2 regions of the Priestia sp. USM5 genome follow, and region 1 is predicted to be linked to the other one. Evidence: riboswitches for the same ligand, from Rfam matches in the RefSeq annotation. Region 1 holds a riboswitch; the other holds the start of a gene.
The links. Region 1 has a riboswitch for preQ1 ahead of queC (7-cyano-7-deazaguanine synthase QueC). Riboswitches for the same ligand answer to the same signal wherever they lie in the genome.
Positions count from the first base shown of each region.

Region 2: it holds a riboswitch for preQ1, as region 1 does, so the genes downstream of both, ACWATA_RS21870 (QueT transporter family protein) here and queC (7-cyano-7-deazaguanine synthase QueC) in region 1, are expected to answer to the same signal.

Region 1 covers NZ_JBSGKN010000001.1:3,339,562-3,343,989, reverse strand. The annotation lists gene ACWATA_RS17905 (Ger(x)C family spore germination protein) at 1-304, shown strand, start outside; gene ACWATA_RS17900 (hypothetical protein) at 316-552, shown strand; gene ACWATA_RS17895 (GerAB/ArcD/ProY family transporter) at 575-1,696, shown strand; PreQ1 riboswitch class I at 1,769-1,812, shown strand; gene queC (7-cyano-7-deazaguanine synthase QueC) at 2,043-2,708, shown strand; gene queD (6-carboxytetrahydropterin synthase QueD) at 2,708-3,148, shown strand; gene queE (7-carboxy-7-deazaguanine synthase QueE) at 3,141-3,872, shown strand; gene queF (preQ(1) synthase) at 3,971-4,428, shown strand, end outside.
Region 2 covers NZ_JBSGKN010000001.1:4,154,509-4,158,936, forward strand. The annotation lists gene ACWATA_RS21860 (hypothetical protein) at 1-163, opposite strand, end outside; gene ACWATA_RS21865 (hypothetical protein) at 233-682, opposite strand; gene ACWATA_RS21870 (QueT transporter family protein) at 1,118-1,606, opposite strand; PreQ1 riboswitch class I at 1,616-1,660, opposite strand; gene ACWATA_RS21875 (Lrp/AsnC family transcriptional regulator) at 1,856-2,266, shown strand; gene ACWATA_RS21880 (YitT family protein) at 2,650-3,516, shown strand; gene ACWATA_RS21885 (hypothetical protein) at 3,866-4,084, shown strand; gene ACWATA_RS21890 (5-deoxy-glucuronate isomerase) at 4,328-4,428, opposite strand, start outside.

The DNA of each region.
Region 1 (4,428 bases):
AGATGTAGAGTGTCAAGTAAACTTACAGGACCCAGCTGTAATCAATATGCTCGAACGAAAAACAGCAGCGGACGTAAAAGAAAAAATGAATGACGCAGTGGAAAAAGCTCAAAAAGATTATAAAAGTGATATCTTCGGTTTTGGAGAAACGTTTTACAGACAAGATGTAAAGAGATGGTACAAAATGAAAAGAGACTGGAACAGAATTTACGCAGAAGATTTAACCGTCGATTTAGATGCCAAAGTTCAAATCCGTCGCTTAGGCACGTTAAATAACTCATATATGAAGCAAATGAAGCATTAAGGAGAAAGAAAATGGAGGGATTTATCGCCTTACTCGTACTTCTTGCTTATTTGACTAAAAAAATTATGATTAACTTCCGAAAGGAAAAGTATTACCGTGAAATCGTTGTCTATCTTTGTCTTATAGGTATGGGTTTATTCTTTTGGGGAGCCATTACACTCCGTAAAGAAGTACCTACGCCTCTGTACTTTTTAGAGGAACTCATTAAGCCTCTTACTAAAACCGTTCATCATCTGTTATTTACGTAAGCATGTAGGAGAGAAGGGGTGTATGATGCAAATAAAAGAATTTATTACTCCGAAACAACTTCTTTTTCTCATTTATTTTTTTTGTATCGGAAGCGCTATTTTGGCAGTTCCGGCTACGTTATTAGAAACGAATAGACAAAATGCCTGGGTATGTAGTGTGCTTGCTATTGGCTTTGCCCTTTTAATTGTTGCGGTGCTGTTATGGCTGATGCACCGTTACCCTCAGCAAACGTTCATTGAAATAGCTAAAAAAGCGCTAGGTCCTTACGCCGGAGCGTGTATGTCTCTTATTTACATTTTTTTTATGTTCATTCAATCTACGTTTTCCCTTCGAGATATCAGTACATTTATGACGACGCAAATTGTCCCTGAAACGCTGCCTACGTGGATTCATGCTCTTGTGATTTTAGCGGTTATATACGGAGGGTATTTAGGCATTGAAGTGATAGCGAGAACCGCGGAAATCTTTTTACCGTGGATCGTCGTCCCTTTTTTATTGTTAATTTCGTTAAATATTCCTCAGATGAAACTGGATCGTCTTTACCCTTTGTTTGAATTCCGCATGGATGATTTAGTGTTAGGGACCACGTATTTCTTAGGAAATCCGTTTATGGAATTGATTTTTGTGCTAATGATTACGCCTCATATAAAAGATGGCAAAAAGGTAAAAAGAATGATTGTTATCGGCACTGTGGCATCGGGCTTGACGATTACGATTGCAGTTGCGGCTTGTATATTAGCTCTTGGCGCGAATATTGCATCAATGCACAGCTACCCAGTTTATTTATTAGGAAAAATGATTTCGTTAGGTGCAACGATACAGCATGTTGAAGTATTAGTAGCTATTATTTGGATGTTATCTATCTTTTTTAAAGTTGTCATTGTGTTCTATGCTATTCAGTTAAGTATCGCTCAATTATGTAATTTACGGGTGCGCAATTTTTTGAGCTTTCCTTTAGGTCTAATCATTACAGGCGTGGCGTATTACATTATTCCAAATACAGCATACTTCAATTATTTTGAAAAATATTACTGGCCGTTTTATTTATTTGTACTAAGCGTCTGTTTTCCGTTGTTATTTATTGCGCTTTCTTATATAAAGAGAAATAAGGCAGCTAAAGGTGATAGAAGCCAACAAACATAGCATTATTTATACGTATGTGGTATAGTATACGATGACAATTCAAGAAGAAACGCCGTACACGTTTGTATATGTACGGGAGAGGTTCGAAAACTCCCTCTATAAAAAACTAAGATCATCGTTGATGACAAAAGACACGGTTTTAGCGTGTCTTCTTTCACGTGCTTTTCTATCAACACGTCTTTTTGACGTGTATGCTGGCGAGGACGTGTATCTTAGTTGCTTTTTAGGGAGATTGCTGGAAAAGAGCAGTCTCTTTTTTGTGTTATAAAATTAGTCACAAAGGGAACGAACGGTTCAATAAAGTTTCTTCTTCTTTTGATTTCAATCAAAAAGGAGACGAACAATAATGATGAAAAATGAAAAAGCTATTGTTGTATTTAGCGGAGGTCAAGATAGTACAACATGTCTATTTTGGGCTTTGAAAAACTTTAAAGAAGTAGAAACGGTTACTTTCCAATACGGTCAGCGTCATAGTCAAGAGATAGAGGTAGCAAAAGCTATCGCAGCTGATTTAGGTGTGAAGCATACCGTCCTAGATATGTCACTTTTAAATCAATTAGCACCAAATGCCTTAACGCGAGATGATATTGAAATTGAGCAAAAAGAAGGAGAGTTGCCTACAACGTTTGTGGATGGCCGCAATCTGTTATTTTTATCATTTGCTGCCGTACTGGCTAAAAACAGCGGAGGCCGTCATATCGTAACAGGCGTTTGTGAAACTGATTTTTCGGGATATCCAGACTGTCGAGACGTATTTGTGAAATCGTTAAACGTCACGCTTAATTTATCAATGGACTTCGAGTTTGTGATTCATACGCCGCTTATGTGGATTGATAAAGCAGAAACGTGGGCGTTAGCGGATGAGCTAGGAGCGCTTGAATATGTGCGTGAAAAAACATTAACGTGCTACAACGGTATTGTTGCTGATGGGTGCGGCGAATGTCCCGCATGTCAATTGCGAAAACGCGGGTTAGATCAATACTTGCAAACAAAAGAAGGAGGAGAAAAATAATGCTGCAACAAATGTATCCTCAAGTCTTTCATGACTATGAATATGAATTGAACAAAGATATGCAGTTTGCTGCGGCACATTTTGTTCCTCATACAGAAGCAGGAAAATGCCGTCAAGTCCATGGACATACGTATTTTGTAAATTTAACTGTTGCCGGAGATACATTAGACGAAGCGGGCTTTTTAGTAAACTTTGCGCTATTGAAAAAAATTGTTTCTGGTCAATTTGATCATACATTATTGAACGATCATTCTATCTTTAACGAAGAAAATCCAAATGATTTTCCTACAACTGAAGTTGTTGCTCGTAAAATTTATGAGTTGGTTCAAGAATATCTAGACACACTACCAAATAAGCCTTCTTGCGTACAAGTATTCGTGCGGGAAACGCCGACAAGTTACGTAGTTTACCGCCCAAAGAAGGTGAAAAAACGTGGCTAATACAATTCCAGTACTTGAAATATTCGGCCCAACGATTCAAGGGGAAGGAATGGTTGTAGGACGTAAGACGATGTTTGTTCGTACCGCAGGCTGTGATTATTCCTGCAGCTGGTGTGATTCAGCTTTTACATGGGATGGATCAGCTAAAAACGATATTCGTCAGCTAACAGCAGAACAAATTTGGACGGAGCTTAAAGAAATTGGAGGAGAGTGCTTTGATCACGTCACCATTTCTGGAGGAAACCCTGCGCTTATCAAGGCGATTGGTTCACTTGTAGAGCTTTTGCACAGTCATGGGGTAAAAGCAGCTCTTGAAACACAGGGAAGCCGTTATCAGGATTGGTTCCTAAAAATCGATGATTTAACGATTTCTCCTAAGCCTCCAAGTTCATTAATGAAAACAAATTTCTCCGTATTAGACGATATTATAGAGACATTAATAAAGGAAAAACGCATGGCGCACATAAGCATAAAAGTCGTTGTATTTAATGATGAGGACTTTGAGTATGCAGCGTCTGTTCATGAACGTTATCCTGAGGTTCCATTTTTTGTTCAAGTAGGCAACGAGGACTTAACGACAATCGATAATGCGTCGTTAACACAAGAATTGCTTAAAAAGTATGAGTGGTTAATCGACAAGGCAGTGGCAGCTAAAAACATGAACGATGTAAGAGTTCTGCCGCAGGTTCACGCCCTTGTTTGGGGAAATAAACGAGGCGTGTAAGCGCATAGCAAAAAATTTACAAAGAAAAATAAAAACAGATATATACAAAATAAAAAAACGCTGTTAGAATGACAATCGTAGAAAGAGAGGAAATGCAAATGAGCGGTCGAAAAGATGAAGAATTAGAAGGTGTATCACTCCTTGGAAATCAAGGAACAAACTATTTGTTTGAATATTCACCAGAGATTCTAGAAGCATTTGATAACAAACATCCAAATCGTGATTATTTTGTGAAATTTAACTGTCCGGAATTTACGAGCTTATGTCCAAAAACGGGTCAGCCGGATTTCGCAACCATTTATATTAGTTACATTCCAGATGAAAAAATGGTGGAAAGCAAGTCGTTAAAGCTTTATTTGTTCAGCTTCCGTAACCATGGAGATTTCCATGAAGACTGTATGAATATTATTATGAATGACTTAATTAAACTGATGAATCCAAGATATATTGAAGTATGGGGAAAATTCACACCACGCGGCGGGATTTCAATTGATCCATATACAAACTATGGCCGTCCTGGTACGAAGTATGAAGAAATGGCTAATTATCGCCTGAT
Region 2 (4,428 bases), 810 kb from region 1:
CAGAATAACTGCCAAACGTTACTTTACTTGATAATCCTTCGATTGAGCTCCACATAGTCGAACTTTCTGGAACATATAAGAGCGTAAGAATCATTCCTGATAGCAGTTGAAAGCTACCCAAGAAAACGATGAAACTAATGATAAATAGTCCATATCTCTTCAATAAAATCTCTCCCTTGATTTATATACGATTTCACGCTTCATAAGTTCCATCATTTAACAAATCCATGTATTATTCTCGCTTCAAAGATCCTCCAAAAGAAAATTGATGGTAGTCATCGATCTTATTCCAATATCCTATGCATTTTACGTCAGGCTCATCAATAGCTAACGCTTCTTTATTAATTCCTTTATAAGGAAGAAATGCAGTCAACTTTACCTTTTGTTTTGGCTTAATATTTAACTTATTGCCTTCTGCTAACACCTTAAATTTATTTTCAGAATAACCGTTTTTTATTTTTAGTGGATACGATAAAAATACGTCGTTTTGTTTGATGGTCAAATCGCTCTTGTTTACGAATTCCAATTCATACGAAATCCCTTGCTTCATCTTTTGTTCTTTGATGACGTTAATATGGATTTTTTCTAGTTCTCTTAAAGGAACGTTGTCTTCTTCTTTTGAACACCCGGCAAATAAGATAGCTAACACTAATAAAACAAGAATTCCTAACTTTCTATTCAAAAAATAATCCCCTCTCTCGTAACAAAGATTATTTTACAATTATAACTCAAAAAAGTTATTTAATGGTAAAAATACACAATTAAAAAAGCAAACCTTGTCGGTCTGCTTTTTTAATTGCTACGCATAGGTAATGTGTTGTTGTGCGAAAAACTTTTCGATAAGGAGTTTGCCAACTATATGTATATCGTAACAAAAGAAAAAAGAACACGCTGTGAGATTTGTCACTTCTTCTTTCAAAATAATCTAATTGAATACTCGCTATTGCGTTACGCAAAAAGAGCAGAACGCAATAGCGACCTGCTCTTTTTACATGCTAGATATGGGTAATTTGTCCATGCGTGAAAAGCTCTTCAATAATAAGGGGTTTATCACTACACTTATAGAATAACAAAGAAAAAAAGATGCGGCTGTGAGATTTATCACAGCCGCATCTTTTTATCCAACTAGCTTATTAAATTGTACACGTTTATTAATTGCCGCCATAATTGGTGCTCCAACAAGCATAACCACAAACTCACCAACAGCTGTTGTTAACCATGTAAAGAAAAATGGTAAATCAAATGCTAGGTGCAGTTCAAACGCAATAATAAACATCGTAAACGTAAACACAAGTGTATTAATAAGCATACGAGCCCACATATTTTTAATGTAGCGCATAGAAAAAATGGTAATGAGTAATGATAGTACAGATTGTCCTACCCCAAACACCAGATCATAAGCGACCATTGGTGAAAAAAACAAATTCGTCAGAAATACCCCTAGTACAATGCCGTACACGTACTTTTTATTAAATACAATCAAATGATTGAACATTTCTGATATACGAAATTGGATATTGGTGAAGCCAAACGGCTGAATTAACATGCTAACAGCAATATACATAGCTGCTAAAAGACCGTTGACGCAAAGTGTTCTTATATTCATCTTACTATTCTCTCCTTAGTTTTTTAACGTGGGATGGTTACGAACCACGTAAACACTCAAAGAATCATACAGCAAGCTTAAGCTTTCGTCAATCTAGCTGTTTGCAAACTACTGCTGCTTTCATGTCTTCCATATTGACTGCTCTTTTTTCTTACTTTTCTTTAGTATAAAATAGAAGACGTATCCGTATACATAGGTGACATAAAGTAGTTAACCCTTTTGATTTGAAATACGAAAGGATTTGTAGCGATGTTAGATAATACAGATAAGCGCATACTAGAAGAGCTATCAAAAAATGGACGTATGAAGATGAAAGAATTAGGAGAAAAAGTGCATTTAACCGGACAAGCCGCTTCTGCTAGAGTATTAAAGTTAGAAGATGAAGGCATTATCAAAGGCTATACAATTAACATTGATGAACGAAAACTTGGCTACACCGTCCATGCATTTTTAAATATCTATACGCAGAGCATTCATCACCACCCCTACCTTACATTTGTAGAAAGTCAGAAGAAGTACGTCATCAACAACTTTAAAATCAGCGGCGATGGCTGCTACTTACTAGAATGTAAATTTCATTCGAATGAAGAATTAAATGATTTTTTGACAGAGCTAAATCAGCATGTGAATTACAAACTTTCAATCGTCATTAACAAATAAATTTTTTTAAAAAATAAAGGTATATTAATTTATGAAAATGGTAATCCTAATAACGTATTCCCCCTATTCCAATAAATTTGAAAATCCTTTGCGCCGTCGCAAAGGATTCTTTTTTCATGTAGGAAACCGCCTTCTATTTTTTGAAAAGTTGAACATCTCTCATAGCGTTGACATAGCGGTCAGAGGTTTATATAATCGGTGACATCGAAGCATAGAAAAGCAGACTCAAGACATTATACACGTATCGTAATTCTTCGTCTTAGAAGTTGATCAGTTTTATAACTAGACAATTTCTAAGACGTTTTTTATTTTATCATTTGTGAAACACTAGTAAAAACAAGATTCCACGCAAAAATATCCTAATGATCAGGGAGGTTTGCATATTGAAAACAATCTATAAAGACATCATTTTAATTATTGCCGGAGCGCTTTTAGTTGCTGCATCCATTGATTTTTTTGTCATTCCAAATAAATTAGGTGACGGAAGTACGGTTGGTATTGCTCTTGTTTTATATTATTTATTTCATATCCCTACAAGTATCAGCACATTTCTTGTGAACCTTGTATTCATTGCCTTAGCTTATAAATTTCTAACTAAAAAAACGATTCTCTATACGATTCTAGGAGCTGTCATGACGTCCGTTTTCTTAGGTCTGGTCAGCTATATTCCTTTTCACGTTCACGACATGATTTTAGGAATTGTATTCGGGGCTTTACTAATGGGAACAGGACTGGCACTCATTTTTATCGCGGATGGATCTACCGGCGGCACAACTCTTTTAGCTTATTTATTAAACTACACAAAAGGCTACAATATCTCGAAAAGCATGTTCTACATGGACAGCGTCATTATTTTAGCATCGGTTTTTGCTATTGGCGTCAACAATACCCTCTATACTTTTATATTCGTCTATCTTTGTGCTAAAATCGTCGATGTTGTTATCGAAGGTTTCCACAACAAAAAAGCAATGACGATTATGTCTGATCAGTACAAAGACATTGCGCAAGTTATCACCAGTGAATTTGGAAATGCAGCTACCATCTTTTATGGATATGGCTACTACGCCAACAAAGATAAACGCATTATCTACGTTGTTATTAAAAAGAACGAGTTATTAAAAATTAAAAAGAAAATCCAGCAAATTGACCCGAATTCTTTTATTGTCATCCACGAAGTAAAAGAAGTTGTCGGCGGAAAATTTGGATTTATCGGCAATTCGCCTCATGAAACAAAAGCCGCTGCTAAATAAAAAAATCCACCTCTTGGTGGATTTTTTTATGAAAAAACCGTTAAGAAAAACGAAAAGATCCCTGCTAAAAAGTAAACTGACCCTAACGCAATTGCTCCTGTAACGACCGTAAATACACTTAATCCGATAGCCACCTTCATTTTCATCCACATCCCTTTTTAGATTAGTAGTATAAGTATGTCCAAGAATAGAAGATTTATAACTATGCCACCCTATTTATTTCATATATCGATGCAACAATTGTCTATTCAATGTGTTCTAAAACCACCCCTGGCGGCATAATGTATAGGAAGGATTTCATATACACATCTTTGTATCACACATATCATATGAAATTAGGTGAGATAAAATGGTGGCTGTCCACTTTTTTGAAAACAGAAAGCTTCTATTAAGCCAGCTGAGGGAAAACATTCCTTCTACGGGTGATGATTTAAAGATTAAGGGACGAAAAGGAACCGTCGTGCTTGTGAATGACATCGATGAAAAAAATGTTCACGTGGAAGTTGCTTTAGAAAAAGTAGTGAAAAAGAACTTAGCGTTAGATAATGCTAAAAAGAAAAGGAGATAAGCGGCTACGCTTATCTCCTTTTTTTGATTGACATACGATCTCTTGCTTCTGTTTAGAAAAAAAAGAGACTCCTAAAAAAGGAATCTGCCAAAAAGAGCGATATCATCGCCTGAATATTAATACAAGCTATACTTTAACATATAAAAACATATTTTACAAAAATAAACTATTATTTTACGCATAATTATTTTTTTATTCGAGGCTTTTCAACATTTGAAACCCATTTCGTATAAAGAGTTTTATTTATTTTTCAGGCCAAATTTTTGCATCCGGCTCTAATAACCACTTATGCTCTTCTTCCATAATACGGTCTGTCCATGGATTATTGTCAAGATGGCGAATCA